Regions from separate parts of the Ruminococcus sp. RTP21204st1_B2_RTP21204_210225 genome, predicted to be linked through region 2. Evidence: predicted binding sites of a transcription regulator. Region 2 holds the regulator's gene; each other region holds the start of a gene.
The links. Region 2 encodes NrdR, which represses ribonucleotide reductase genes. Its sites were predicted from a motif close to CACNANATNTNGTG; they were not measured.
Positions count from the first base shown of each region.

Region 1: AB5123_RS11425 (anaerobic ribonucleoside triphosphate reductase) is a predicted target of NrdR. The motif match lies at 5,788-5,801, and genes of this name have one in related genera.
Region 3: nrdD (anaerobic ribonucleoside-triphosphate reductase) is a predicted target of NrdR. The motif match lies at 8,862-8,875, and genes of this name have one in related genera.

Region 1 covers NZ_JBCPGA010000039.1:8,192-18,836, reverse strand. The annotation lists gene AB5123_RS11455 (hypothetical protein) at 1-233, shown strand, start outside; gene AB5123_RS11450 (hypothetical protein) at 264-866, shown strand; gene AB5123_RS11445 (SPFH domain-containing protein) at 1,413-2,387, opposite strand; gene AB5123_RS11440 (NfeD family protein) at 2,422-2,865, opposite strand; gene asnB (asparagine synthase (glutamine-hydrolyzing)) at 3,138-4,973, opposite strand; gene AB5123_RS11430 (hypothetical protein) at 5,257-5,454, shown strand; gene AB5123_RS11425 (anaerobic ribonucleoside triphosphate reductase) at 5,869-8,127, shown strand; gene nrdG (anaerobic ribonucleoside-triphosphate reductase activating protein) at 8,130-8,645, shown strand; gene AB5123_RS11415 (flotillin family protein) at 8,736-10,196, opposite strand; gene AB5123_RS11410 (NfeD family protein) at 10,293-10,645, opposite strand, start outside.
Region 2 covers NZ_JBCPGA010000010.1:42,100-52,744, reverse strand. The annotation lists gene AB5123_RS05750 (extracellular solute-binding protein) at 1-1,012, opposite strand, end outside; gene AB5123_RS05745 (glycosidase) at 1,460-2,635, shown strand; gene nrdR (transcriptional regulator NrdR) at 2,907-3,359, shown strand; gene AB5123_RS05735 (aspartate kinase) at 3,448-4,767, opposite strand; gene AB5123_RS05730 (hypothetical protein) at 4,966-5,112, opposite strand; gene AB5123_RS05725 (ATP-dependent RecD-like DNA helicase) at 5,358-8,678, opposite strand; gene AB5123_RS05720 (M48 family metallopeptidase) at 8,716-9,426, opposite strand; gene AB5123_RS05715 (type I restriction endonuclease subunit R) at 9,430-10,645, opposite strand, start outside.
Region 3 covers NZ_JBCPGA010000042.1:4,027-14,671, reverse strand. The annotation lists gene AB5123_RS11795 (hypothetical protein) at 1-653, shown strand, start outside; gene AB5123_RS11790 (hypothetical protein) at 761-1,258, opposite strand; gene AB5123_RS11785 (MATE family efflux transporter) at 1,314-2,699, opposite strand; gene AB5123_RS11780 (cation-translocating P-type ATPase) at 3,187-5,760, shown strand; gene nrdG (anaerobic ribonucleoside-triphosphate reductase activating protein) at 5,866-6,384, opposite strand; gene nrdD (anaerobic ribonucleoside-triphosphate reductase) at 6,654-8,828, opposite strand; tRNA gene AB5123_RS11765 (tRNA-Arg) at 9,186-9,262, shown strand; gene AB5123_RS11760 (transcriptional regulator) at 10,065-10,645, opposite strand, start outside.

The DNA.
Region 1 (10,645 bases), on a different contig from region 2:
AATATGATAACGTCTATTCGGTAAACTTTGACGGAACAATAGGTTGGCGTGTTCAAAGCAGAAAATACTTATCAAGGGAATATGAAAATAAAAAATTAACCTCATATGTTGGTATGTATGTCAGGAAAGAAACTAATCTTCTTCAGTTAAATGATTGGTGGGGCGGAAGATACATTTTTGATCTTAATGACGGGCATATAGTGGGAAGAGATGAAAGTGGGCGTGATTGGTAATAGTTCCAATAAGAATAGAGGAGTTTTACAATGAAAGATTGTTATCATAATGAGGAATATAGTATGGTATTAAGAATGATAATATCTGAAAAATGGATTCATATAAATAGTTATGATGTTTGCTTTGATTATAATGTTAAGTCTGTAATAATTTTAAAACAAAAGATAATTGTACAGCTAGAAATCGGAGATTTATATGCTGTTGATATGGTAGGTAATATTATTGAAAAAAATAATAAGCCTTTTCAAAGATCAGACTTAGATAAAGATTTTATAGTAGAAATTAATCAGAATAATCTATATTTTAATAACTCTGCCGTTTATTTTGAACATAACATTTATTCTTTTGTTTTATTTGATGATAGGATAATTGTACAATTAAATGAACTGGATGCGTCTGCAAAATCTGATGAAATCGACAACGTATATGCTGTTGATATGGAAGGAAATATTATCTGGCGAATTCAGAATAAAGAAAGGGTATGTCCGGAATATAAGTTTATTTCGCCGTATGTAATGATTAATTATATTGATGGTGAATTAATTGTAAATGATTTCAACGGATTCAGATTTGTGTTTTCACCTGACGACGGAACTTTTGTTAAACGAATTCAAAGTTTAAGACCTTGGTAATCAATTTGTAATTCAGATCTTTAGGGCGACACCGCACAACTACCGCCTAACGGCTTTGTGTACGTCTAACTTGCCAATTTTCCGTTATCTTGCACAGAAACTCCTTGAAGGACGCAAGTATTCCTGCGTCGTTTCTATACAATTGGTAATTTCAGACCAATGAATCTGGAGCAAATTCTTTTTGAATTCCCGGTGGTGTTTCTGAAGCAATTTCGGATACCGTTAAATTGTCTGAAGTGAAAGTCACGCGTTTAAATTGAGAGGAGAATATCAGTATATGGCTTATAAGGATACTATAACTAAATACGATATAAACTAAAAAATATACATGAGTTAATGAAACTGTTAAAAGGCGAATACCCTGTTCATGCGTTTGTTAGTCCTATGGATGTAGGAGAACTTCTTCTGCCTTTGTACGAGTTGTATTTACGGCTTTTACAGGTAAATGATGTAACCTGAAAGCCTAACTTTTGAATTATTATTTGAAAATGAAAAAAAATATCCCCTCCAAAGCATTTGCCTTGGAGGGGATTAACTATATGCGTTTTACTGTGGCTTCTTAACGTCTGTCATGACTTCTTTAAGTCCTGTTGCAAGACCTGCAATACCCTGTATCTCACTTGGTATAATAATCTTTGTAGCCTTGCCGTCTGCTGCCTTAGCAAATGCTTCAAGGCTCTTGAGCTGGATTACCTGCTCGTTAGGGTTAGCAGCATTCAGCTTGACGATACTCTCGGCAATCGCCTTCTGTACCATGTCGATAGCTTGCGCTTCACCTTCTGCCTCAAGTATCTTCTGCTCCTTGACAGCGTCTGCACGAAGTATCATAGACTGCTTCTCAGCTTCGGCTGCAAGTATCTGTGACTCCTTGTCTGCCTGTGCTCTGAGTATCTTAGATTCTTTCTCACCCTCTGCAACAAGCACCTGAGATTTCTTCTCAGCCTCTGCCTGAATGACCTTTTCACGTCTTTCACGGTCAGCTTTCATCTGCTTTTCCATTGCGTCCTGAATTTCTCTTGGCGGAAGAATATTCTTAAGCTCAACTCTCTGCACCTTGATGCCCCACCTATCTGTGGCTTCATCAAGAATTGCTGTGATCCTTGTGTTGATAATGTCACGGGAAGTGAGCGTAGCCTCAAGATCAAGGTCACCAACAATGTTTCTGAGTGTTGTTGCCGTCAGATTTTCAATAGCTGAGATAGGTCTCTCAACGCCGTATGTGAACTGCATTGCGTTTGTTATCTGGAAGAACACAACAGTGTCTATCTGCATTGTTACGTTATCCTTTGTGATAACTGACTGTGGCTTGAAGTCAACTACCTGCTCCTTGATAGATACTCTTTTTGCAACTCGGTCGATAAAAGGTACTTTTACGTGAAGTCCCGTTCCCCATGCCGCATGAAAAGCTCCAAGTCTTTCAACTACAAATACATATGCCTGCGGTACTATCTTGATGTTGCTGATAACAATGATTATAAGCAATACGATGATAGCAAGTACGATATAAATTCCAGGTTCCATTATATGCCTCCTAAAAATAAGTTTATGTAAGCTGTTACTTTTCTTCTGAAACTATCAGCTTTGCACCGTCAATACGCACGACCTTCACTGGTGTGCCTTCTGTGATCTTTGAGCCGTCCTCAGTTCTTGCTGCCCAATCCGTGCCCTCAAGAGTGACCCTGCCTTTGTTCACAGAGTTATCTATAGGCTCAATAACTATTGCAGTTTTTCCCACATCAAGCTCGTAATTTGTTGCAACTGGCTTGTTCTGGAGCTTCTTGACCACAGGTCTTGTAAGCAAAAGAAGTATGATTGAGCTTACGACGAATACGATGCACTGTGTAAGGAAAGAAAGCTTAGCTATAGCACAAAACATCGCAATAAGCGCTGCTATAGCAAGCCATATAGACACAAGTGCCGTTCCTGTTGCGACCTCGCATACAACAAAGAACACGAAAGCTAAAGCCCAGAAAACTATTTTGAGTGTAGCCATTGTCATATGATACCCCCTGTTCCTCTCATTTATTTAAGATTTATTATAACATATTATTTTAAAATTTACAATAGCTAAGACACAATATTTTTGCTTTTTTACCTTTAATCTTCAATGATTTTACATTGACCGTACCATATTATACTAGCTGTATCCTAATATATACATGTTGATGCTACTACATAAAGAAAAAAGTATTTCTAAAAGATAGTTATATAAAAAAATTTACAGTAAAAGCGGTAACCCGCTGGAGGTAACCGCTTTTACTATTTGTGTAATTATACGTTGTCGCTGAAATAAACATCATACCAAACAAGGAATGAGAACACTGTCCAGATTTTTCTTGAATAGTCATACTTGCCTGCACGGTGATCGTCAAGAAGCTGTACAAGCTTATCTGTGTGGAAGAACTGTGCCGACTGAGGAGAAGTAAACTTATCCTTTACTATGTTATAATACTTATCTTCTTTGAGCCATACCCTGATAGGAACAGGGAAGCCGAGCTTCTTTTTCTTAGCTGTCTGTGGAGGGCAAGCCTGAAGTGCAGCAAGACGCATTGCATACTTCGTTTCAGTTTCAGTAACTCTGTCCTTTACAGGTATCTGCTCTGCAAGTTCCATTACCTTTCTGTCAAGGAACGGTACACGAAGCTCTAGGGAGTGAGCCATGCTCATTTTATCCGCCTTAAGAAGAATATCACCTGTCATCCAAAGGTGCAGGTCAATGTACTGCATCTGTGTTACCTGATCCTGATCTCTTACCTTATCGTAGAACGGCTTTGTGATAGCCATAGCGTCAGGAGCGTTTGTTTTTATGCTCAGAATGTCCTTGCGCTCTTTCTCAGAGAAGATGTATGCGTTACCAATAAATCTCTCGTCAAGGTCCTTAGAGCCTCTTATAAGATAGTTTATGCCGTGCTTGTGAGGCAGCTTTTCTGCAACTGCACCAACAGCCTTTCTGATAGGTCTTGGTATCTTGAAGTAGCTTGCCATATCAGCAGGGTTGTGATAGATGTTGTATCCGCCGAATATCTCGTCTGCACCCTCGCCTGAAAGCACTGCCTTGACCTTTTCAGAAGCTATTTGACATACGAAGAACAGAGCCACAGCCGCAGGGTCTGCGAGAGGTTCGTCCATGTGATACTGTATTTTTGAAAGGCTGTTCCAGTATTCCTCAGGAGAAATGACCTTGGAGAAGTTCTCCTTATGGATATACTTTGAAAATTCCTTAGCATAGCCTATCTCGTTGTATTTCTCGTCCTCGCCAAAGCCCACAGTAAAGGTCTTGTCAACGTTGGCAACAGCGGCAACATAGCTTGAGTCAACACCGCTTGAAAGGAAAGAACCTACCTCAACGTCAGCAAACTTGTGTACCTCAACAGAGTTCTTGAAAGTGTCAGATATCCTATTCACCCAATCTTCAAGAGCAGGGCCATTGTCAGCGTGGAATTTAACTTCCCAATATCTTCTTACGTTCATCTCGCCGTTCTTGTATGTAAAGCAGTGAGCGGCAGGGAGTTTGTAAACATTTTTGAAGAAAGTTTCTGTTGTAGGAGAATACTGGAATGTGAGATAAGTTTCAAGAACGTCTGTGTTAAGTTCCTTCTTGAAATGAGGGTGGTCAAGAAAACTCTTTATCTCAGAACCCCACATAAGAGTTTCGCCCATTTTTGCGTAATAAAGAGGCTTGATACCGAAGAAATCTCTTGCACCGAAAACCTCATTTGTATTCTTGTTGAAGATAACGAATGCAAACATACCTCTCAGCTTGTCGAGCATATCCTCGCCCCACTGCTCATAACCGTGGATAAGCACCTCTGAGTCGGTCTGTGTATAGAACTTGTGACCAGACGCTACAAGCTCCTCACGGAGATCCTTGTAGTTGTATATCTCACCGTTGAATGTAAGTACCAACGACTTATCTTCATTGAAGATAGGCTGGCTACCTTGATCTGAAAGGTCGATGATCGAAAGTCGGCGGAAACCCATTGCGATCTGCTCGTCAACATATTTTCCGTCAGAGTCAGGACCTCTATGTTTTATTCTATCCATCATTTTTCCAAGAACTATGGAAGCGTCATTGATTTTATTTGTAAATCCAACAAAACCGCACATATAAAAGCCTCATTTCTGTTAAATCAAATTGCCTGTATCTTAGTTAATACAAGCGCTTGTCGCCTAGTGAACGTCAAGCAATATAATATTTATTATACACTATATGCGGCTTTTTTGCAAGGGGTAAAAACAAAAATTAAACAATAAAAGAAATTGTCTTTTGTGCATCTATCACATGGCAGTGTGTATGGTATAAAAATATCTGCGATTTTGTCATTTTGGCTTGAAAAAGGCAGATGGATATAGTATAATGGTATTAAAATCATATTTTGGAGAAGATCTTATGAACGATAACAAAAAGAAGAAAAATGGTTATAGATTGGATATTGTGTTGATAGTGAGTTTTTTTGTAATGCTGATATCTTTCTGTGCCTACATGATGAATACTACTCTCGAAGAGGTACTTGAAAATGAAACAGGCAGCTCTGTAGTTACTCACGATTACACTTACGAGAGTGCTGAGAGCAGTTCAGCGGCATAGTGCAAAATTTAAAAATTCGACAAGTTAAAGTGCTTTACGTACTTGCTGAATTCGCCTATTTACGACATTTAAGAGGCATGGAACAACATTCGAAGACGCATGAGATGACAAGTTAGCTCACTTTACAGCATCAAGAACTAAACTATTTTGTATTATACATCGTAAAGTTCGACTACATTACAGCTAAAAGCATTTTACTTGACGCCTAAAATCAATATCTGACGAAAATGTGGCTTTGTGCATTTAATACAAATAACAAAGTCACATTTTGTTGTATAACGCCTTGACTTTGCGTCACTTATACTATATACTTGTATTAAGCGCTGCTTTTTATACAATATGTTGTGATTTGCGGTGCGAGTTGTGAGAATATAAAAAATATAAGGATAAATCGGGAAAATCGGAGGCGGTATTGTGATAATCAAGATAAAAAAGCGTGACGGACGTACTGTAACTTTCAATATTGAGAAAATAGCTGGCGCTATATACAAGGCGGCTCAGTCTGTGGGCAAGGATAACTATGAGGAAGCTTTGGAGCTTTCGGGTAAAGTTGTTGATAAGCTTATGGAAAAACACCTTGATATGCCTACTGTTGAAGAGATTCAGGATTGCGTTGAGCGTGTTCTTATTGAGGAGGGCATGGCTGATACTGCAAAAAGTTATATACTCTACCGCTCAAACAGAACTCGTGCAAGAGAAATGAATACCCGTCTTATGAAAGTTTATGAGGATCTTACTTTCCAATCAGCGAAAGATAACGATTTGAAGCGTGAGAATGCTAATATAGACGGCGATACCGCAATGGGTACAATGCTTAAATACGGATCTGTGGGTGCGAAAGAGTTCAACGAGATGTATGTCCTCGCTCCTGAACATTCAAAGGCTCATCAGGAGGGCGATATCCACATTCATGATCTTGATTTTTATACACTGACTACCACTTGCACTCAGATAGACCTTACAAAGCTTTTTGATAAGGGTTTTTCTACAGGTCATGGCTTTTTGCGTACACCAAATGATATACAAAGCTATGCGGCGCTTGCCTGCATTGCGATACAATCCAATCAGAACGACCAGCATGGTGGTCAATCTCTTCCGAAGTTCGATTATGATATGGCTGAGGGCGTAAGGAAGACATTCAGACACCGCTATCGTGACAATATCGGCAGGGGGCTTGCTCTCCTTGGTGAAGTTTCTGATGCTCAGAGCATTGCAAAGAAAATAACTGAAATGCTTGATGAGCAGGGTTTAAAGATCACTCTCGCCAATGATAACGGCTATCAAGAGGCTGAAGCACAGTTTCTTGTGAATTTTGTTGACGCACCTATAGTGAAGAAGATACAGAGTTTTGCATATAAAAACTCTTTGAAAGAAACTGACAGAGCCACATATCAGGCAATGGAAGCGCTTATCCATAATCTTAATACCATGAACTCCCGTGCAGGCGCTCAAACGCCTTTCAGCTCCATAAATTATGGTACTGATACTTCTATCGAGGGCAGACTTGTTATAAAGAATATTCTTCTTGCAGAGGAAGCAGGACTTGGCAATGGTGAAACGCCTATTTTCCCTATACATATTTTCAAGATAAAAGAGGGCGTGAACTTTGATCCTGATGACCCGAACTATGACCTTTTCAAGCTCGCCTGCCGTGTATCAGCGAAGCGTCTTTTCCCGAATTTTTCATTTATCGACGCTCCTTTCAATCTACAGTATTACAAGGAGGGCAATCCTGACACTGAGATAGCTTACATGGGTTGCCGCACAAGAGTTATCGGTAACGCATATGACCCTACTCGTGAGATAGTGACAGGAAGAGGAAATCTCTCTTTTACTACCATTAATCTTCCTAGACTTGGCATAAAAGCACAGCGTAATATCGGTGCTTTCTTTGACAGCCTTGATGAGCTTATGGATCTTTGTATCGACCAGCTTATGCACAGATTTAAGATACAGTGTTCAAAGCGTGTGAGAAATTATCCGTTCCTCATGGGTCAGGGCATATGGCTCGATTCAGAGAAGCTTACGGCTGACGATACGCTTGAAGAAGTGCTAAAGCATGGCACACTTTCAGTGGGCTTTATCGGTCTTGCTGAGTGTCTTAAAGTGCTTACTGGAAAGCACCATGGTGAAAGTGAAGAAGCAAGAGAGCTTGGCTTGGAGATAATCTCACGTATGAGAGCAAGAATGGACGAGGAAACAAAGCGTACTGGTCTTAACTTCTCGTTGCTTGCAACACCTGCTGAGGGACTTTCTGGCAGATTTGTTAAAATGGATAGAGAACGTTATGGTGAGATAGCAGGAGTTACGGACAGAGAATATTATACTAATTCTTTCCATGTACCTGTTTACTATCCGATAACAGCGTTTGAGAAACTTAAAATAGAAGCTCCTTACCATGCTCTTACAAATGCAGGCCATATAAGCTATATCGAGCTTGACGGCGATCCGCTGAACAATCTTTCTGCATTCGAGAAAGTCGTAAGATATATGAAAGAAGTTGGCATAGGCTACGGCTCAATAAACCACCCTGTTGACCGTGATCCTGTTTGCGGATATACGGGAATAATAGGTGACAAATGCCCGAAGTGTGGACGTTCTGAGGCTGAACACAGCAAGGTGATACATGAGAGGATACCTCGTGCAAAAGCCTGCTGTGAGGGTGACAATTAGCCATGGAACTTAGGATAGCTGGCACTGTCGGTGAATCTATCGTAGACGGACCGGGTTTTAGGTTCACTATTTTTACGCAGGGCTGTCCACACGGCTGTGAGGGTTGTCACAATCCGCAGACACATGATTTTAACGGTGGCATTGTCGTTGATACAGACCAGCTTTACAATGAGATAATAAAAGACCCGCTTCTTGACGGAGTGACGTTCAGTGGCGGTGAGCCTTTCTGTCAGTGCAAACCGTTAGCAGAACTTGCAGGAAGGATAAAAGCGTTCCATGGCTTTTCACTGAATGTGATATCATTCACGGGCTATACTTATGAATATCTAATTGCAAACGCTAACGCTGAAAACGGCTATATGGAGCTTCTTAGTCAGCTTGATTATCTTGTTGACGGCCCTTTTATACTGTCACAACGAAGTCTTGAGCTTAAATTCATGGGCAGCAAAAATCAGCGTTTTATTGATGTACAAAGGTCCTTGAAAGAGGGCAGAGCAGTAGTCGTTGAACCATATTGAACATAAAAAAGCGAGTTTCATGATGTTGAAACTCGCTTTTATTTATACCAAAAGACCTCCGCAATCGTTAAACTACGGAGGTCAAATTAATTATTTCTCAGGCTCTATTACCTCAACATCTTTTGGGTCGAGAGTTTCTGCATTATCAGCCTCGGCTGCTCTCTTTACTGCTTCTTCCTGTGACTTTTTCAAAGCTTCCTGTATGTCCTCGCCAAGAAAATCAGGGAGTGACATTCCTGCTTGCTTGAACAGATCGTTCAGCGGAGGAACTGACTGCATGAGTCCGCTTAGAAAGTTTGCTGTCGAGCCTTTTCCATCTGCACCTGCGCCTGTATCCCACACGGTTATCTTGTCTATCTTAATGTTCTTGATAGCTTCTACCTGAATAGAGATAAGTTCTTCAAGCTTGTCAGCAACTATGAGTTTAACGGCTGCATTAGCGTCTCCGCCTGCTGCTTCAACAAGCTTTCTCATACCCTCTGCCTGCTTTGTGAGTATTTCCTGATTACCCTTTGCTTCAGCTTCCATTTTTGCAAAGATAGCATCGGCCTCACCCTTTGCTTTACGTCTTACTACCTCAGCCTGTGCTTCAGCTTCGATCTCGGCCTGCTGCTTTGAGATCTGAGCCTTTACGATAACATCGGCGGTCTGTGTAGCCTTTTCAAGTTCGGCTCTCGTCTGCTCGGCGGATTGCTGAGCTATGTAAGCTTCCTGCTTTGCCTTTGCTGCCTGAACAGCTTCAGCGGCTGTAGCCTGTCTGAGAGCTTCCGCTTCACGCTCACGTCTGAGGGCTTCTGACTGTGCAACCTCTATCTTGGCCTGGTTCTCACCGTCGATAGCAGAAGCGTTTGCAGCAGCAACTTGGATACGCTGGTCTTTCTGAGCGTTTGCCTGACCGATCTCACCATCTCTGTGTTTTTCGGCAACTGACTTCTTAGCGTCATTGATAGCCTTTGCAGCAGCTTCTTTACCGAGAGCTTCCAGATATCCAGACTCATCTGTAATATCCGTTACGTTTACGTTGATAAGCTTAAGGCCTATCTTTTTAAGCTCTATCTCAACATTGTTTGATACCGCGAGCAGAAATTTATCTCTGTCCGAGTTTATTTCTTCGATATCCATGGTGGCAATTATAAGTCTCAACTGACCGAAAATAATATCCTTTGCAAGCTCCTGTATCTCAATGAGTTTAAGACCGAGAAGTCTTTCAGCAGCATTCTGCATAACGCCAGGCTCGGTTGAGATACCAACAGTAAATCTTGACGGAACATCGATTCTGATGTTCTGCTTTGAAAGAGCGTTTTTTAGATCCACATTTATGGATATAGGAGTAAGATCCATATACTCATAAGATTGGATTATTGGCACGATAAATGCCGCACCGCCGTGGATACATCTTGCGCTTCTTGCTTGACCATTCTTGTCTGTTCCTACTTTACCATAGATAACAAGCACCTTATCGGACGGACATTTTCTGTAGCGTGACAGTATCGCCATAATTGCCGCAAAAAGCACAACGACTATCACACAGATGATGATTACTGGTTCCATAATTTTTCCTCCCACACAAATACTATTATAATAACCTCAAGACGGGTCATTTCACAGAATCGTTATGTTTAGCACCCCTTTGTTCTATCAATTCTTTTATTTTTCTATTACGACAGTATCTCCTTGCAAATCGATAATACGAACCTGAGTTCCTGTCTTTATAAGCTCATCACCATTGTTTATTGCAGTGACTTCTCTTAGCTGTCCGTTTATCATAACATTCACTTTACCAAGCCCATGGTCTTTAGGTGGGCAGGGGATATAAACAGTAGCAGTTTCTCCTATAGCATTTTTATAATCAGCTGTACCGTTTTCAGCAAGTCTTGCAGAAAGTTGAACTATCTTTGCTACAAGAAGCATGGTCGCCAGACCCAGAACAAAGCCGATAACTGTAGACAGTGCTGGATAAACACCTGAGCTTACAAGAACGATAGATGACCAGCTAAACA
Region 2 (10,645 bases):
TCATATCAGAAGTTGTTATCTTCTGCTGATTATCGTCATACTGAGGAATAGGAACAACGCCCCAGTTCTCGCCCTCCTTTGGAGTCTGGTTGCCTGTATAAGCCCACTCGCCCATTGCATAGAACAAGCAGTTCTGATTGAAGCAATCTCTTGCAGAGCCTACCCAGCCGTTGAGGATAAGTCCGTCCTTCATCATATTATAAAGGAAGTTCTGAGCCTTTTCTATATCAGGGTCGTTAAGATTGCTTGAAAACTCGTTTGTTGCAGGATCATAGTTTACAAGACGCTTGCCTGTCTGCTGAACAACGTGCGCTCTAAAGAAGCCGTTTACACCGTAACGCTCAGTATCAGCCGGTGCGTTGCCAACATATGAGGACATGATATCCTCCCAATTCTTCCAAGTCCACTCATTGTTTACATAAAGCTCATATGGATCGTCAAGGCCCTCTGCGTCAATGATATCCTTATCATAGCAGAGCATAGCAGAAGCAGAATAGCCAAGAGGCGCAACATAGTGCTTTCCATTGAGCATGAACTGATCTGCTGTATCCTTTGTTGCAGACCACAAAGGCTGGCTGAAATCAACTATGCTGTCGATAGGCTGATACATATCCTTTACTACCTGTGAAGGGAATGCAAGCCACTCATACTTGAATATATCAGGAATGTCCTTGTTAGCTGTGATAGCAGCAGCAAGATTATCAAATCTGTCCTCATTTGAAGTCTGCTGGAATCTTATCTTTCCGCCCTTGCTCTCAAAAAGCTGAAGCTCTGTGCTCTTCTCAGGACTGCCCTTAGTAGGGTTAAGGTCGCCCTCACCGAGATAAAGTATCTCTTTTTCAGCACCCTCAGGGATAGCCTCGATAGATTCCGTGTCAGCTACCGCAACGTTCTCTGTTGCAGAAAAATCGTCCTCCGCATTGCTTGAAGAGTTTGATGAGCTTCCGCAACCCGCTACTCCTGTTGCCATTGACAAAGCCATTACAGCCGCTATGTACTTTTTGTAATTCATAAAATATTCCTCCATAATTCAATATTTTAGCATCAAAGCTGTCCGTATGTAGTTGATGAGTTCATATATTAAATCTTGCTATAATTATACAACACATATAAAGCTATTGTCAATCACCATTATAGCACAATTATCAGCAATTTCATTGTACACTTTGCACAATAAAATCCATATGTATTGTTAAAGCGCAATATTACAATCGGTATCGTTTAAAATATGCGCATAAAGTTCAAATATTCAATATGCCCGTTTTGAATGAATATACAACAGATACAAGAGCTTTTTGTAGAAAACATTAACCAAAACAGCAAAATATGTACAGCATTTATGCAGTTCGTAAAACTTTTTTCATGTAATCGTTTGATGTTTTCAGTGGTACTTGTAATTAGCGAATTATTATAGTATACTTGTTTAAGAAGATTTTTTACCGAAAGGAAATTGCTTGATATGACAGATTTTGAAAGAAACAAAGCAAGGGTGACAGCCGAATACGAGGCTCTCATCAACAGAAAAAACATTGTGTCCGACAGCTATAACGGAATTTATGACAGATACGTTTACCCTGTTCTGACAGCCGCGCACGCACCTATTATCTGGAAATATGACATGAACCCTGAGACAAATCCATACTTCATGGAGAGATTGGGCATAAACGCAGTACTGAACTCAGGCGCTATTTATCTCAACGGCAAGTATTACCTTGTTGCAAGAGTTGAGGGCAATGACAGAAAGTCATTTTTTGCAGTAGCAGAGAGCGACAGCCCTGTTGACGGTTTCCGTTTCTGGGACTTCCCTGTTCAGCTTCCTGACACTGAACCGGAGGAAACAAACGTATACGATATGAGATTAACACAGCATGAGGACGGCTGGATATATGGTGTATTCTGCTCAGAGAGCAAGGACAAGACTTCAAACGATCTTTCCGCCGCTACAGCTCAGGCCGGAATCGTAAGGACAAAGGATCTTAAGACATGGGAAAGACTTCCTAATCTCAAGTCCAAGTCACCACAGCAGAGAAACGTTGTACTTCACCCTGAGTTCGTTGACGGAAAGTACGCATTCTACACACGTCCACAGGACGATTTTATCGAAACTGGCTCAGGCGGAGGAGTATGCTTCGGTCTTTGCGAAGACATCACAAACCCTGTTATCTGCACAGATGAAGTTGTTATCTCACCAAGGCAGTATCACACAATCACAGAGGTAAAGAACGGTGCAGGCGCAGTGCCTATCAAGACACCAAAGGGTTGGATACACATTGCACATGGCGTAAGAAACACAGCCGCAGGTCTTAGATACGTAATTTATGTATTCGCAACTGACCTTAAAGACCCTTCTAAGCTAATCGCTTCGCCGTCAGGACTTTTCATTGCACCACACGGCAGTGAAAGAGTGGGTGACGTATCAAACGTTGCGTTCACAAACGGCGCGATCGTTCGTGAAAACGGTGACGTGTATATTTACTACGCTTCATCAGACACAAGACTTCACGTTGCGGCAACAACTATCGACAAGCTTATGGATTACACATTCAACACTCCGTCAGACCCACTGCGTTCTGTTGACTGCGTAAAGCAGAGATGCGATCTTATCAGAAAAAATCTCGAATATCTTAACAAGTAATATATCAAACACAAACAGACGGCTTCTGCTGTCTGTTTTTTTGTACACTAACAAATATGGTATATCACAATTTTGTGAAAATTCATAGCTCACCGCTCTCCTGCATTTGTACCTATGTTTTGTCTGCCGCAAAACTGCTGAGTCCCTTTACCGCAACTTTTTTTATATACCCTCTTGCAATCGTCCACAATCTATGGTATAATTAATTAATAAAAGCACAATATATGCAATATCACGCACAAAATTTTCTCTTAACTAAGGAGTGTTTATAATGAGATGTCCTTTTTGCAACTATGAAGATACAAGAGTAATAGATTCACGTCCAAGCGAGGGAAAAAAGCGTCGCCGCCGTGAGTGTCCGAAATGCGGAAAGCGTTTCACTACTTATGAGGTGGTCGAAAAGCCACAGCTTATGGTATACAAGCGTGACGGCTCGTTTGAGCCTTTTGACAGACAGAAGCTTATAAAAGGCATTCAGAACGCTATCAAAAAGCGTCCTGTCAGTGTTGATGATATGAAAAACCTTGTTGACGATATAGAGAACACCTTTGCAAACAAAATGCAGACCGAGACCACTACAAGTGAGATAGGCGATATGGTGCTTATGGGTCTGAAAAAGCTTGACCACGTTGCATATGTGCGTTTTGCTTCCGTTTACAAGGACTTTTCAGACGTTGATTCGTTCATTCAGATAATCACTGAGCTTTCTGACAAGAAGAAATAAATAAGAGCGTTCCGATAATTTTCGGGACGCTTTTTTTGCACCAAAAAAGCGGACAGCCTAAGCCGTCCGCCATATTTTTTATATTGTATTAAAGCTGTGTATCAACAAAAATTGTATAGATAGCCTTCATTGCAGATTCAAAATCAGCCTCATTCACACCGATGATGATGTTAAGCTCGCTAGAGCCCTGATCTATCATCTTTACGTTTACATGAGCGTGTGCAAGGGCTGAGAATATTCTGCCTGCTGTACCTCTGTTTGACTTCATTGCACGTCCCACAACTGCAATAAGCGCAAGGTCTGTTTCAATATCAATTGTATCAGGGTGACAGTTTCTGTGCAGACCTGACATTATCTCCTGCTCCTTTGGAGCAAACTCTGCCTGATGAACAACGACAGACATTGTGTCGATACCTGATGGCATATGCTCAAAGCAGATACCATTCTTCTCGAATACTTCAAGCACTCTTCTGCCGAAACCAAGCTCTGCGTTCATCATATCCTTTTCGATATTAACTACAGTAAAGCCCTTCTTTCCTGCTATACCTGTGATCGTGAATGCAGGCTTCTGAGATGTGGACTCAACGATCATTGTACCCATATCCTCAGGCTTGTTTGTGTTCTTGATGTTTATTGGGATACCTGCTTTTCTTACAGGGAAAATAGCGTCCTCATGAAGTACGCCTGCACCCATGTAAGAAAGCTCTCTCAGTTCCTTATATGTTATGGTAGTGATAGGCTGTGGGTTGTCGATAATTCTAGGATCGCATACCAGGAAGCCTGATACGTCTGTCCAGTTCTCATAAAGATCAGCGTTTACTGCTGCGGCAACGATAGAACCTGTTACGTCAGAACCGCCTCTTGAAAATGTCTTGATAGTATCGTTTGGCATTGAGCCGTAGAAACCAGGTATTACTGCATTGTCAAGTGTAGCTAATCTCTGAGGAAGCACCTCGTTTGTTCTTGCAGAATCGAACTGACCCTGATCGTTAAAATAGATAACATCGGCAGCGTCAACAAAGTTATATCCAAGATATTTAGCAAGAACGATACCGTTAAGATACTCGCCACGGGAAGCCGCATAGTCACGTCCCGCCTTGCCGATAAAGCAAGCCTTGATAGTTTCAAACTCCTTGTCAAGAGAAAGGTCAAGACCCAAATCATTGATTATGCCGTAATATCTTTCCTTGATAGCGTCGAACTCGCTGCTGAAATCCTTGCCCTTTGCAGCAAGATCATAGCAGCCGTAAAGCATATCAGTTACCTTTGTATCGTTTGAAAATCTTTTACCAGGAGCAGACGGCACAACAAATCTTCTTGAGCTTTCCGCTGTGATTATCTCCTTAACCTTTTTGAACTGCTCAGCACTTGCAAGAGAGCTTCCACCGAATTTTACAACCTTTGTCATTTCACAAACCCCTTATAAACTATAGAATTAATCCTGTCTGCGTACTTTTCCCACGCTGACGTTACAATAAATAGTATACCGAATTTGCGTGATTAAGTCAATGTATAAATGGACTAATTTTTATAGTTTTTTTGGTGTATGTTTGTGAAATACGCTTGTATTTGTATGACGGACAACTCATGCTTATCTGTCTGCCTATTATCTGTAATGTTCGTCTATCCACTTATCATGTTTTCGTGAAAGAAAGCCCCAGCGTTCTTCAACACAAAATGCAGCAGATAAAACAAGCGGCAAAGAAAGCAGCACAGCCGCAATAATAAGAATAGCCATATTACTTACGTTCACAAGAACGCCTCCCGTCTCGGTTTTGTTATGACTATATTATAGCGTTCCTTACTTAAACAGACCTTAATGCAAAGTGAAAACCATGTGAAAAAAAGCCCCGACCGAAAGTGCGGCGCTGATATAGCAGTATAATCCCAACTACTATATTAAGACCAAAACAGCGAGCTATGAAAATGAAAGACAGATACTTCCACAAGAGAGGTATCTGTCTTTTTACATAGAAGAAACGACTTCCGTTATTAGATTTAACTGGAACTAGTGGTCTGAACTAATTTATTCTTTATGATTTCCAGACTTTTAAAACCATTATGTTCAGATGAAAAACCAGAAATAATTGCTTCCATCGTTTCGGAACTCCAGTAAATGGTTAGTTTTTTCTTTGTGCGAGTTATCGCTGTGTAAAATACACCTTTTGTTATTTTTTCGGTATTAACGCTCGGAATAACAACTTTTACAGAATCATATTCTAAGCCTTGTGCTTTATGAATCGAAACGGCATATGCTAACTGGAAAGGTATAATAGTCTTCTTAGCGTTTTCCTCGTCATCAACTTCATCTTCATCGAAAGCATATACAATGAGTTTAATCCGAGTTTTTTCGTCTATGGTGTCAATGTACTCTATTTGATCTGATTTACATTGTTGTTCAGTAATTATTGTTTCCACATCAATAGTAAACGCTATTTGATCATCAGCCTTTTCAATTTCAACGATGATCCCTTTAAGATTATTATAAAGATATGTGAAACGAGAGTTATCATTAAAGAGAATTTTGTCTCCCTTTTTAAACCTCCAGCTTTGCCATATTATAGCTTCTCCATTTGGATTTGCATTTTGGAAATAACTGTTTATATTATTTAACCCGAATTTCCCATCATAGTTCAAGCATAAAACAACTTCATCTTTAACGTCAGAAGTAAAAATATCTGATCCGATTTCCTTTGAAAAGGGCCCGTCTATGACGAGTTTTTCGGTGATCCTAACATCATTGTTCCTTACTTCTTCCCATAGGCTCAGTAAGTTTTCTTCCCGAGTCCGCCAAGTATCAAGTAATTCAACGTTAGCTCCATGTGTAGTTATGATATCTTTAGCATAATAAAACCAGTTACCAAAATCAATTGATTCGATTTGATTGATGTCTCCTGCAAGGACAATCAATGAATCCGAACTAATTTTACTAATAAAGTTAAGCATCGTTCGATTATCTATTGTACTGCACTCATCTACAAAAATAATATCATAATCTGGCAAATTAACTCTTCTTGTAAAACTATCAATACAAATAAAATCAGAATCTGATCCTGGATTATCAATTCTTCTTTGAAGGTGTTGAATGGCAGCATGTGTTTTAGTAAGAAAAAGCTTTTTTGATTTGGGCATAAGACTAGATATATAATTAATAAGTGTTGTTTTACCCGTTCCAGCAGCACCATATATCAACAGTATTCTTGAATTAACAAAAGCATATTTAATTGCTTTTTGCTTGGAAACATCAACCTTGTCAAAGAGTGCTGAATGATCTTTTATAAATCGTGCGTTTAGTTCTTTTTGACCTTTAATTCCTGCTTGCGTAAAATCTAACAATCTCTGTAGAATCTTAAGTGTAATGGTTTCATAGGCAGATATTGTAACTAAGCCACTATCATTTACTATGCTATATCCTTGATCTTGCTCCCACTCAACTAAATACTCATTATAATCGTTAATGGATTTGTCTGAAGCAATTTCGCTTGCTTTGAAATATAATTCACCCGATTTATTTATCGCATTTCTTATTCTTAGATATGGTAAAAGAATATTGATTTTTTCTGTTCCAGATGCACTAAGTATTTTTGTTATACTAACTTCAGCTGTTTTACTATGTGGTAAATTTGCTAGAAGCGGATTGCGTTCAAATGGACGACATCCTGATGCAAGGTAAAGAGGGGAACCAGCTAGCATTTTTGTGAATCTATTAGGCATTACATCAATTAGACTTTTTTCACGAAGATTAATCAAAAGATAACGAACAACATTTTTTCCAAATATTACGGAATCGGAAGAATAATCTCTTCTCAATATCTCAATCACTTCTCTAAAGTGTTTAGTGTTTGTATTACCATATATTTGATCAGTAATTGAATGGAAATCCATTTCTTGTAAATCAATAAGATCAAGCAACGTCATTCCCGTTTTGGTGAGAAAACTCATTAATTCAGCATACTCGCCATAGTTTGCATTCAAACTTAATGGAATATTTAATATTCTTCCAAGTTTGTTTAAACAAGTAGGTGCAATGGATACCCTCCAGTTTGTGATGATTTTTATATTTGAAGCAATACCCCATAAATCAATCGTTGTGTCGGTATAGCCAATATTAATTGAATAACCAGTTGAAATATTCTGCTTTGAATAAACAGTTATTCTATTAAATTTAGTAGCATATTTATTGGCTAATTGCAAGGTGATTTCATAATAACGTTTGGTGCCAACATAAAATGGCATTTTCTTTTGAACATAAAAACGTGTGCTTTCCATAGAACGAGGTGATAAATCCGTAGATTCAATAGCTTTTGCAACTATATTATAGTACTCGTTGTCAAGTTGATCCGTATTTAGTGGGAACTTTTCAAGGTTTTGCAAGATTAAAATCTTGTAAATATTATCGAAAAATTCTCTAATCTGCCACATGAAGTTATAGTATTTTAGCATCAATCTTTCAGATTGACCATCTTCCGGAATACGGCAATCAATATACTTCAATCCTCTTAAAAAATTAGCAAGATATTTAGTTCTCAAATCGAGTTGAGCTTGTTCATATGCTAATTGAAGATTTGGCTTTGAGCATCCAAGATTATAAGAGTTTAGTAAAAGAGCCGCTCTACAAAGATCATATAATTTCGGTAGAATATCTTGTGAGACTTCATCTCTAGTTGCGCCAAGGCTTTCTATTGTATCAATACTTCTGACTATCGACCTATTACAAGCCATTACAATTCTTTTGATCTCATCAAGATTAAGCTGAGTTGAACTAAGCTTATTTACAAATGAATGATGTTCAATTATACGATCAAGTTTTTTACAAAAATCAATAATACTTTCATCAGTATTATAAATTTCCTCTGAGGGGGCGAAATCAACCGTTATACTTCCTTGAGTGAAATTTATAGAGTTGATATAGTCTACAGACATATACTTCCAGAAAACACGTTCAGAGCCTCTTTCATCAGGATTAAGTACAACAAAGAGTATTCCGGGGTCTAAGGTGACATCCATAGCCATCGTTGCAGGAAAACCAAGACTTTGCAATGAATATTTGATTTTCCCATTATCCTCTCTGTATGAATGAGATCCTTTTATCTGAACAAAGAAATTTTGCTTAGGTCGCCTTGATACATCAGGATCTGCTACATATTCAAACGTTCCATCAGTATTAGGCCACTTATCATTAGATGCAAATAATGGGTTAATCCGCCCATTTGAACGAAAAAAGAATTCTAATGTAGAGACAGCAGCTTCGTCTTCTGCTGATCTTTCAGTATGCGTTTTTATGTGCTTTTCTATTAGTTCTTTGGGCTGCTCTAACATTTTTTACTCCTTTCTCTGCCTAAGGCAAACAATCGCATCATTCAACCTTATTATAATAATCTAGTCTTAAATCATTAAGTTCTTTTCGTACAGCCCGCCAATCCTTCATGTACAAATCCATACATGAAATAAAAACTGAATTATGTGTACGTTCCTTTAAATGGAGAAGTTCATGCAATATTACATACTCTAAACACTCGATTGGTTTCTGTGCAAGCTGTAAATTAAACCATAGTTTTTTCTTCTCTGTATTACAAGTTCCCCAGCGAGTTAACATATATTTGGTTTGCCAAGAATCACAGTATAGCTCGGTAAGCCTTTCCCACTTCGGAAGTAATCTTTCAATTTCCGCTTTTAGTAAGATACGGTACTGCTCTCGCACATAGTTTTCTCTTTGCTTTACTGTACTTTCTTCACGCATAGAGAGTATTACCTTATCTCCTTTTATTTCAAATCCGTTCTTTTGTGAATTAGGCTGAAAGGATAGATAATATTGTTTTCCCCATATGAAAAGCGTTTCTCCGCTTACATACTGACGTTTAGTGCTTCTTGCCTGATGTTGAAACTTTTCAATCTGTTTTTTGATCCAAATAAGATTTGTTCGGGCATATATTTCTATTACCTTATCATCAATAGATGACGGAGCAGAGATAACGACGTGTCCATCAGGAGGCTTGACCTGAAGATGCATATTCTTGATATTCTTTTTATGGATATCAATAGGTATGCCAGAAATCATAATTGTCATATATTAGTATTCCTCCTGCTTTTCGATGATTTTAAATAATCTTTCGACTTCAGAATCATCATTAAGAATAATGAATAAAGCTTTCTTTATTCTATTTTCTTTTATAGGATCACCACGGAATCCACTCATTTTACTGCTAAGAACAGCATTATGAAGTTTGATTGCTAATATTTCATTACCGTCAGTATTATCGTATAGAGCTTGCAAAGCCTTACTTTTTCTTATGCTTTCAGGATAGTCTTCATTTTGTTCCGGATGTTCAACATTTTTAGCAAGTTTTATTTGTTCCTCAAGGAGTTCCTTATAAGAGATAACGCCTTGCTTTCTTTTTTGAATCAGCTCATCCAGTATTGTTGACATCTTTTCATAATACTTAGGGTTGACCGCAACTTTTTCTACCATTTTACGACGAATATTATTTTCAATTGCTTCAGCTGCTCCTTCTTTTTTATCTGAGGGGGCATCTTCTTCGGTCATGATTTCTCCCTGTTCTGCTACGAAATCAAGTAGTGTTAGATCATCGAACTCACCGATTTTAACGCTATCTGAAGCTGTAATATAGTTGTCGATCAGTTTGCGCATATCCGGCTCATAAGCTTTAAAATCCAAGAAGTCTCCACTTTTATTTCCGATTGTCTGTTTCAGCTCAACATAGAATTTTACTTTTTCATCGTATGCAGATACTTCTTTGGCAGTATAAATATCAACCATGTATGGCTTGGCTTCTGCAAATGCACGAACTAAACCGCTTACAAGCTTATAAAGCCTCTCTCTAAGGCGAGAATAGATCTCATCAGTTTCTTCGCTCATGCCGGATTCTCCGCAGAAATAATGCATATACTGTAAATCACCCTTTGGAGCTTCTACGCCTTCGCATAGTTCTTCCAACTGATCGTACACTTCATTGAAATGCTTGATTGCTTCAGCGCTTCTATCTTTGATAAGTCCATCGACATCTTCCGGATCATAGTTTTCAAATGCACCTGATGTATAGGTGTCCATAGCATTCTTTAGGTCTCCGAAAAGCTGCTTATAATCAACGATATATCCAAATTCCTTTGTGTCACCATCCAGTCTGTTAACACGGCAAATAGCTTGGAACAAACCGTGATCCTGCATACTCTTGTCAATATACAGATATGTACACGGCGGAGCATCAAATCCTGTGAGCAGCTTATCAACCACAATGAGCAGTTTCATGTTTGCAGGCTGGTTGATA
Region 3 (10,645 bases), on a different contig from region 2:
CCTTTGCGGCGATAGGTCTGCTGTGCTTGTCGAAGATCCTTGAATTTAAGCTTTCGGCTATTATCCTTGATGAAATATCAGCCTTTGAGCTTAAGGCTTGGCTTGGTATCACCCTTTTCATGTCCTATGCAACGGATATTTTCCTTGGTGAAAAGCCGAGCATTTTCAAGTTTCTTTTTATCGTGCTTACTGTTGCAGGACTTGTTTTTATCGCAAAATCAGGCAGAATGGACAGCGGAAATATAAATTACCGCAGGATAGTTGTTCCTCTGGCGTTCTATCTTTTGGCAAGATACGGCTACGGCATAGTTGTAAGAGCGTCGGAGAATTACATATCCTCGACCATGGCGCTGTTCTTTGCGCTTATACTTATGGCTATCATACTTCTGCCAAGGGCGAAGCCTTTGGAGATATTCAAGAAAAATCAAAAGGGCGCATGGGTGGTTGTGCTTACAAAGATACCGAATGTGGCAGGTCTGCTTGCGGAGAACGCTGTTATTGCGGTGAGCCTTGCGAGTGCGTCATTTATCCAGCCTATGATACTGTGTTCGCTGTTTGTTATAGCGCTCATAAGAAAAGAGCCTATCACAAAGCTGAGATTTATCGGCAGCGTTATTTGTATGGTGGGCATAATAGGATTTCAAATATGTTAAAAAACAAAACGTCGGACGTTTTCAAATTCGTCCGACGTTTTGTTGTCTGAAAGTTTACAGAAAGAAAGTGAGCGACCAGAGGTCGCCCCAACATTTTGATGTTATGTTTATCTTTCGGTATTGTACATTGCGGCAAACCAGTAATCTTCTTCAAGATAGCTTGTGTCTTTCTTGCCCCATGTAATTTTTATTTTCACAAGACAGCCGTCAATATCCTCTTTTGGAAGCTCCAGCTTTTTGGACTCCTTGGCAAGCACCTTTCCGTCATAGCTGTAGACAGTGTAAAGCACATCACCGAGCCTGTCCCCTGTGACTTCTACGGACATAGGGGTTTTAAGGGTAACATTGCCGTCCTTATCTACATCCGCCTTTACATTAAATGACGGTATAGAGGAGAGCAGATCTTCAAAGCTCTCTTCGGCGGAAAGGCTTTCGCTCTTGCCGTTGCAGTATCGTGTCTTTTCAGTGCCGGGAAGCTCATATTTGCTTCCGTCACAGGTCAGCACAACTGAACCTTTCTCCACCTTCGGGGTTATATTTATCACAAGGGCGCAAGCCAAAAAGATAACGGCGGTAAGCAGACCTACAAGTATTTTCCTTTTCATTATTATCACCAATGCTATTATATCACCTTTGGGAATAATAATCAAGGGCAGTGTTTTAGTCTTTGAGCTTTATCTCACGTTTTATCCTGCCCATTATCACAATGGCGGCGACAGTGCCTACAAGCTCGCCGAATGGAACGGCTGCCCATACTATCTTGCCTGCTGAGGAGGTAAGGGTGAGAAGATAAGCCGTGGGGAGAGGGATAACTAAAAGTCTGATAAGGGAAAGCACAAGGGAAGCTATGCCATGGTCGAGCGCCTGAAAAATTCCCTGATAGGCTATGTTTGCACCTGCAAAAAGATAGCCTAAAGTGATTATCCTTATGGCATAGGTGGCGAATATCTCCGTATCCGCTGACAGTGAGAATACATGGCATATCTGAGAAGCAAAAAGCTGCAAGCCTATAATGCCAAGGAGCATGAGTCCCAACGTGTAGAGCATACCGTATTTTATGCCTGAACGAACTCTTGTTTTGTCCCCTTTGCCGTAGTTGTATGATACAACCGGAATGATAGTGTTGTTCATGCCGAATGACGCAAAGAATACGAACTGCTGTATTTTATAATAGATACCATAGGCTGTTACGGCGGATTGACCTATCCTGTTGAGTATGACATTAAGCCCATAAGTCATGACGGACATAAGAGCCTGTATTATTATGGCAGGAATGCCTATTCTATAAATGTTTGCTATCATTTTGCTCTGAGGTATAAAATATCTCATGCCGCTTGGTATCTCTTTGTTGCACACAAAATGAAGCACGCCGCCTATGACCATTGTGAGTACCTGACCGATGACAGTGGCATATGCCGCACCTTTTACTCCCAGTTCTGGGAAAGGGCCAAGCCCGAAAATCAAAACAGGGTCAAGGACGATGTTGGCTATTGCGCCTACAAGCTGAGCAATGGTGGAATGGATAGTTTTGCCTGTCGCCTGCAAAAGCTTTTCAAATATCATTGAACCTACTGCACCGAATGACAACACACAGCATATGCCTAGATATTCGCCCCCAAGCTTTAAAGCAAGACTATCATGGGTCTGTGTTTTCAAAAATGCGTCAGTGCCGAAAAATCCGAACAGCATGAACACGATGTAGGTGCAAAGACCTATGAAAATGGCATTGCCTGCTATTTTGCCTGCACGCTCAAAATTCTTTTCTCCAAGGCTTCTGGAGAGCAAGGCGTTTATTCCAACGCCTGTGCCTACGCCTACAGCGATTATCAAAAGCTGGACAGGGTATGCAAGGGTGAGGGCGTTTACGGCATATTCGCCCATGTGCTCAACTGTATCATCTGTTATCCTGCTTACGAAATAGCTGTCAACGATATTGTAAAACGCCTGAACTATCATTGAAATTATCATAGGCAGACCCATGCTCAGCATGAGTTTCGGCATGGGTATAACGCCCATCTTGTTTTCTTTCAGAACTTCTTCGCTCATATTTTATTACCTCCCGTTTTTTGCGCATAAAAAAACAGCACAAGTCCGAATACAATCGGACTTACGCTGTCGCTGCTCATTGTTATAATTATTATACCATATATTTTTTCATATGTCCAAGGACTTTTTATACAAAAGTCAGGTCTCAAAGACCCACTTTTTTGATGATATGAAGCGTTGCAAATGTACAATAAAATATATAAAAAACTATTGACAAAATCAAAAATATAGGTTATAATAACCTCATAGTAAAAGAGAGTAGCTGGCGGAGAGATCCGTTTATGTTTGCGTCAATACGTTCCGATGAGGGACCGCTGCATATCTAAACGGCGAGACTTTTATTGATTAAATTGCCATAGGCGCAGTTTACCCAATAAACGTCTTGCCGATTTTTTATGCGTTTATTTTTCTGAGCCTATGAGAAAAGGAGGCTTTGAAGGGTATATCGGCAGCGACTACAGGAAAAAATAAAAAAAGGTGGTATTTTATGAAGCAGTATCAGAAAAAGCTTGACCAGCTTTACACTGAGTTTTCATCAGGTGAAAATGGTCTTTCAACTGAGCAGGCAGTGAAAAACTGCGAAAAGTTCGGACGAAATGTTATCACGGAGGGCAAGAAAAAGTCCATTCCAGTGATTTTTTTAGAGCAGTATAAGGACTTTCTTGTGCTTATACTCATTATTGCTGCGATAGTTTCAGCTTTCATGAAAGATGTTGAGAGCTGTGCAGTAATTCTCGTTGTTATCACAATGAACGCTATTTTGGGTACAGTTCAGACCGTCAAGGCTGAAAAGTCACTGACGAACCTTAAAAAGCTTTCTGCACCGACGGCTAAGGCGTTGCGAAACGGCGAAAAGGTAATTATCCCCTCTGAGGAGATCGCAGTGGGCGACATTCTTCTTATCGAAGCAGGCGACCAGATATGTGCAGACGGCAGGCTGATAGAATGCGCGTCTGTTCAGGTGAACGAGTCTGCGCTCACAGGCGAGAGCGTTAATATCGACAAGGATATGAGCGATATAGAGGGCGAAAAGCCTCTTGCTGAGCGTGCTAACATGGTTTATTCAGGCTCTTTTGTCACATACGGCAGAGGAAAAATGCTTGTCACTGAGGTGGGTATGGACACTGAGGTGGGCAAGATAGCTTCGCTTATCCAAAACGCATCAGAGAGAAAAACACCTCTCCAGAACACGCTTGACGAGTTCGGTAAAAAGCTTTCCATTGCTATACTTATTGTCTGTGCAGTAGTGTTCGGACTTAGTATGCTTCGTGGCGGCCAGCTTATGGATTCGTTCATGTTCGCTATCGCACTTGCTGTTGCGGCTATTCCTGAGGCTCTCAGCTCTATCGTTACTATTGTGCTTTCTTTCGGCACACAGAAAATGTCAAAGGAAAACGCTATCATAAGAAAGCTTCAAGCTGTTGAGGGCTTGGGCAGTGTTTCTGTAATATGCTCTGACAAGACCGGTACACTGACACAGAACAAGATGACAGTTAGAAAAATAATGGTAGACGGCAGGATAATCGACACTGACGCTGTTGATCTTGATGATGAAAAGGTCAAGACTATGACAAGAGCCATGATACTTTGCAACGATTCAAGCTGCAAGGACGGCGTTGAGATAGGCGACCCTACAGAAACGGCGCTTATCAATTTTGGCACAAAGCTTGGTATCGACACTGACAAGGTGAGGGAAGATCTCCCTAGAATTTCTGAGATACCATTCGATTCAGACAGAAAGCTTATGTCAACTCTGCACATTATCGACGGCGAAAAGGTGCTTTATGTAAAGGGTGCGGCTGACGTTCTTATAAACAGGATAACTTCAAGCGACGAGGAAAAGGCTGTTATAACCCAGCGTGTGGCAGAGCTTTCGGAAAAAGGTCTGCGTATACTTGCATTTGCAGAGAAAAAATTCGACAAGGATACCGTATGTCCAGAGGACGAGGACGGATTGGAGTTCGTCGGTCTTATTGCTATGATGGATCCTCCGAGAGAGGAATCAAAGGCGGCTGTTGCGGAATGCCGCAAGGCTGGCATAAAGCCAGTCATGATAACAGGCGACCATATCGTTACGGCTTCGGCTATTGCCCGTGAGATAGGTATTCTTGACGACAACTCAAAGGCTGTTGAGGGTCACGAGCTTGACGCTTATTCAGACGAAGAGCTTGTTGACTTTGTAAAGGACAAGGCTGTTTACGCTCGTGTTACACCTGAGCATAAAATAAGGATCGTAAAGGCTTGGCAGGCAAACGGCTGTATAGTTTCCATGACAGGCGACGGAGTGAACGACGCACCTGCGTTAAAGCAGGCTGATGTGGGCGTTGCAATGGGCATCACAGGAACTGAGGTTTCAAAGGACGCTGCCTCAATGGTGCTTGCAGACGATAACTTTGCAACTATAGTAAAGGCCATAAGAAACGGCAGAAACATTTACGAGAACATTAAAAAGGCTATACTCTTCCTGCTTTCGGGCAACTTTGCGGCAATTCTTGTGGTGCTTTTCAACTCACTGCTTGGACTTCCTGTTCCGTTTGCGGCAATACATTTGCTGTTTATTAATCTGCTTACAGACTCGCTTCCTGCTATCGGTTTGGGTCTTGAACCTCACTCCGAAGAGGTCATGAAACGCAAGCCAAGAAACGCAAACGAATCTATCCTCACACGTCCTTTCCTGGGCGAGATAGCATTGTATGGCGTAGTTATAGCGATAGCAGTAGCTTCGGCTTTCCTTATGGGAAACAAGACAAGCGCAGCTCTTGGTATGACGATGGCATTCGCAGTGCTTTGCTCTGCAAGATTGTTCCACGGATTCTCCTGCAAGAAAAAAGGTCCTGTTATCTTCTCAAAGGACTTTTTCAACAACAAGTTCGGTCTTATGGCGTTCGGTCTTGGAATGGTATTTTTAAACTCCGTTCTGCTCGTTCCACAACTCAAGGGACTTTTCAAGATAGCAGACATGACAGGTATGCAGTTTGCATGGATATACATTCTAAGCTTTGGCTCTATGCTCGTTATCCAGCTTATAAAGGCGGTATTCTTTACAAAGTCTGAAAAGTAAGGCTGTAGAGTTATTTCGCAAAAGTTTGATAGGCGGGCGACCTTAGGTTGCACCTACGCAATAAAAATAACCGCTCTTCGTGATGTCACGGGGAGCGGTTTTGTTTTACATATCTTCGCAAGGCAGCCAAATGCCGTCTTTTTTATGAAGTATCCTCTGATTTTCAGATCCTCTGAATTTCAGTGAGATGTTTTTCTTTTCGAGAACAAATTCGCCGTCAACGAGGTAGTCGATAAGGCTCAGCATTTCGTCTGTGTACTGTGTTCTGTATGGGGACTTTGAGCCTGCAAGCAGGTCAGTTTCAAGGGTACAGCCTGTGTAGCACCACACGTCCTTGTCGGGAAGTTCTGTTTTCACACGGCGGAGGAGTTTTGTAAGCTCAGGCTGGTTCTCAGGCTCCATAGGCTCGCCGCCAAGGAGCGTAAGTCCTTTTATATAGCCCTTTGAGAGGGCGTTAAGTATCTCGTCTGCGGTGGTATCTGTGAAAGGCTTGCCGTAGTCAAAGTTCCAAGTGTCAGGCTGAAAACAGCCCTTGCAGTGGTGTCTGCAACCTGATACGAATAGCGTGACCCTCACTCCTGATCCATTGGCGATATCGGTTTTCTTTATCTCACAATAATTCATTTTCCGCTCCTTTCATACATACAACGCAGGGCAATACGATTTTGTATTGCCCCGATAGTTATATGCTGTTTGCTGTTTTATGTCAGTAATAATGTTCATTATTTTTGGAATTTGCAGTTTTGAGTTTTTGAGTTTTCCTTGCTATAATGTTCATTTTTTTGACGAGTTTTGAGTTTTAACGGCTATAATGTTCACTTTTTTTGAAAATCGCTCAAAAAAAATTTTGGGTTTTTTGGTTAATTGTAATTTTACAGGGTTTTTTTGACGAATCACAAATGCAAAACTCTCTCCTTTATCTCCTGAGTCCTGCCCTGATTCCAGAACTGCGTGCCGATGTAGCCGCAGGTGCGCCTTGCAACGTTCAGAGTGTTCTGATCTCTGTTGCCGCAGTTCGGACACTCCCATACAAGCTTGCCGTCATCTTCTACTATCTTTATCTCACCGTCAAAACCGCACTTCTGACAGTAGTCGCTCTTTGTGTTAAGCTCTGCATACATGATGTTGTCGTAAATATGCTGCATAACTGCAAGAACAGCCTCTATGTTGTTCTGCATATTCGGCACTTCCACATAGCTGATAGCTCCTCCTGGTGAGAGAGCCTGGAACTGAGACTCGAATGTGAGCTTGTCAAATGCGTCGATGTTCTCGGTAACATGGATATGATAGCTGTTTGTGATGTAGTTTCTGTCTGTTACACCCTCGATAACACCGAAACGCTTCTGCAAACATCTTGCAAATTTGTATGTTGTGGACTCCAATGGCGTGCCGTAAAGGCTGAAATCTATGTTTGTTTCTGCTCTCCACTTTGCGCAGGCGTCATTAAGGTGCTGCATAACTTCAAGTGCAAAAGGCGTTGCTGAAGGGTCTGTGTGTGACTTGCCTGTCATGTATCTTACGCATTCGCAAAGACCTGCATAGCCAAGCGAGATAGTGGAATATCCGCCGTAAAGGAGCTTGTCGATTGTTTCGCCCTTTTTAAGTCTTGCCAATGCACCGTTCTGCCAAAGGATAGGTGCAACGTCAGATGGAGTGCCTTTAAGTCTTTCGTGACGGAGCATAAGCGCACGTCTGCAAAGCTCAAGTCTTTCATCAAGTATCTTCCAGAACTTATCCATATCCTTATATGACGAGCAGGCAACGTCCACAAGGTTTATTGTAACAACGCCCTGATTGAATCTGCCGTAATATTTAGGCTTGCCGTTTTCGTCAAGATATGTTGTAAGGAAGCTTCTGCAGCCCATGCAAGGGTAGCACTGACCATTGCCATTCTTGTCTACTTTAAGCTCCTTCATTTTCTTTTCGCTTATATAGTCAGGAACCATTCTCTTTGCGGTACACTTTGCAGCAAGCTTTGTAAGCTCCCAATATTTTGAGCCTTCTCTTATGTTGTCCTCTTCAAGGACATATATTAGCTTAGGGAACGCAGGGGTGATATAAACGCCCTTTTCGTTCTTTACGCCTTGGATACGCTGTCTGAGCATTTCCTCTATGATAGCCGCAAGGTCATCTCTTGTCTGCCCCTCAGGGACTTCGTCAAGGTACATGAAAACAGTAACGAAAGGTGCTTGACCATTTGTTGTCATAAGAGTGATGACCTGATACTGTATCATCTGAACGCCCTGAACTATCTCAGCCTTTACTCTCATTTCGGCTACCTTATTTATAGTATCCTCGTCGGCAGGGATATTAAGCTCTGCGAACTCCTTTTTTACCTCACGGCGGTATTTATCACGGGATATCTGAACGAACGGAGCAAGGTGGGAAAGTGTGATACTCTGTCCGCCATACTGTGAAGAAGCTATCTGAGCGATAGATTGTGTAGCGATATTGCAGGCTGTAGAGAAGCTGTGTGGCTTTTCTATCATGACCTCGCTTATGACAGTGCCGTTCTGGAGCATATCCTCAAGATTTACAAGACAGCAGTTGTGCATATGCTGAGCGAAATAATCGGCGTCGTGGAAATGTATCAGACCTTTTTCGTGGGCTTCAACTATATCGTCAGGAAGCAAAAATCTTCTTGTGATATCCTTGCTCACTTCACCTGCCATATAATCCCTCTGAACTGAATTGACAGTAGGGTTCTTATTGGAATTTTCCTGCTTGACTTCCTCGTTCTCGAAGTTAAGAAGAGAAAGTATCTGCTTGTCAGTAGTATTAGCCTGTCTGACGATAGAACGCTCATAGCGGTATGTGATATAATGCTTTGCCACTGTATACTTGCCGTGGCGCATGATATCGGCTTCCACCCAGTCCTGAATAGTTTCAACGTCCATAGCCCTATTCATTTCAGAGCATTTGTCCTCTATATTCTGTGCTATCTCTCCTATTTCTCCCTCAGAGAGCCTATCCTTTTCCTCCACAGTGATATTAGCTTTCGCAACGGCATTTTCTATCTTTTCCTTATCGAACGTATTCTCAGCGCCGCTTCTTTTTATTATCTTCACCTATACTCTTCCTTTCATTCTATCCTGCTCAACCACTATATATTGTGGTTGGCTGCTTTTGTCATAACATAATATTGAACATTTACTATTATACCACAATCAGAATATAAGTCAAGGGCATAGAATGATAAATAATCTACAAAAATTCCGGTTAAAAACAGAGCAGTTTGCCGAAAAAGTATTACAAATGATTACAAACACTTGATTGACAAAAAGTGTGAAAAACAATGGCATTTAAAGGGATGATAAAGGTGTGAAGCTACAAGAAACGATGTGAACATTCTGTAAAATAAGCGGAGAAATTCCATTAACTCATTGACAAAGGGGCTTGCATATGATATAATATTAGAGTTGAATGCGCCAGTAGCTCAGCTGGATAGAGTGACTGGCTACGAACCAGTAGGTCGGGGGTTCGAGTCCCTTCTGGCGCACCAATCATTTTTGATACTCACAAAGGAAAATCCACAGGATATAAAAATGTGGACTTTCCTCAGCAAGTATCTTTGAATATCCTTGCTGAGCATATATGAAAGCTTGTAGTAACAAGCTAGGATATGTTTTGTGACATTTGTTTCGTTTCGCTCTTAGACCTTGTCAAGGCAGCTGCACATTGTGGAGCTTAAGCGAATCATCTGATGTTAATTCATAGTGGCGTCGGCACATAGGCTTGCAGTTAGCTTAACTGTTACTGGCTGGCTCGTGTTCATGTTCTGAAATGTTAAGAATGCCTGATCGGCGTGATTGAACAGTAACGAACGTCATGGCTCTAAGCGACTTAAAGACAACTCAATGTCTTGTTGTGCTTGTGTTTCACATCAGTTGACCTCATCTCAATCTTATTTGAGGACTTACGATATTCGATTTTCAAGCTGCATTTTTGACGAGTTGAATCAGCAGCTAAAAGCAAAAAGAGCTTTCCAGATGTTTGACATCGTGAAAAGCCCTTGACAATCTATTTCCAACGTGCTATAATAGAGCACGAGGATAGCATTCTCTGAAAGCTCCACAGTTGCGGTAACATCTGTGCTGCTGGGCTTATAATCTCCGCCAAGAGTTTATAAGCCTTAGAGGGTGCAATTTTTTATGCCCTCTAAATTTCCTCTGTATATTAATTATACCACCATTTTGTCAATTTGTCAATACTTTTGCGGAAATTAATGGTGGGGAATATATCTTTTATATATAAATGCAAAATGACCCCTAGTGTGTCACCGTGACACACTAGGGGTATTTTCGTTATAATAATTCCACGATCCATTCAAGCCAACTTCTAATTGTTGAAGCCCTACGATAATATGTTTCGTCACTTTTCACTTTATATAGGTTACACTGTTTCATTATTGCAACAATTTCATGCTTGTTGATTTCTCCCTGACTAAACCATAAATTAAGAGTTTCTGAAAAAACCTTATGTGATAATATAGCTTCACAAAAAGCTAATTGCCTTTGTTTGTAGCTGAGTTTTAAAATGTTTTTTCCTTTTGACGTTAAGAAAAATGTAATGCTATCATTCCTTTGCTTGTCAACTAACCCAAGATAGCGAGCAGCGTCGGTATAATAATTTGTTTGCCTTTCGTCAAATGCGTAATTAATTGTAATATTATCTTTTGTCATAGGGTGTTCGTTTAATAATTCGCATAGATTTATTACTCGTTCAAAACTGTCTGCTTGTGGAAATGATATTTCAGGCTCATCAATTATCGGTACACTGTCAAGTAATTGATTGATTTCCTCAGATGTAATAGTCATATCTTCCTCCACAGAATAATTTTTCTGCTTGACAAGTGTCAGTGAACTATATTCCATTGGATCAGAAA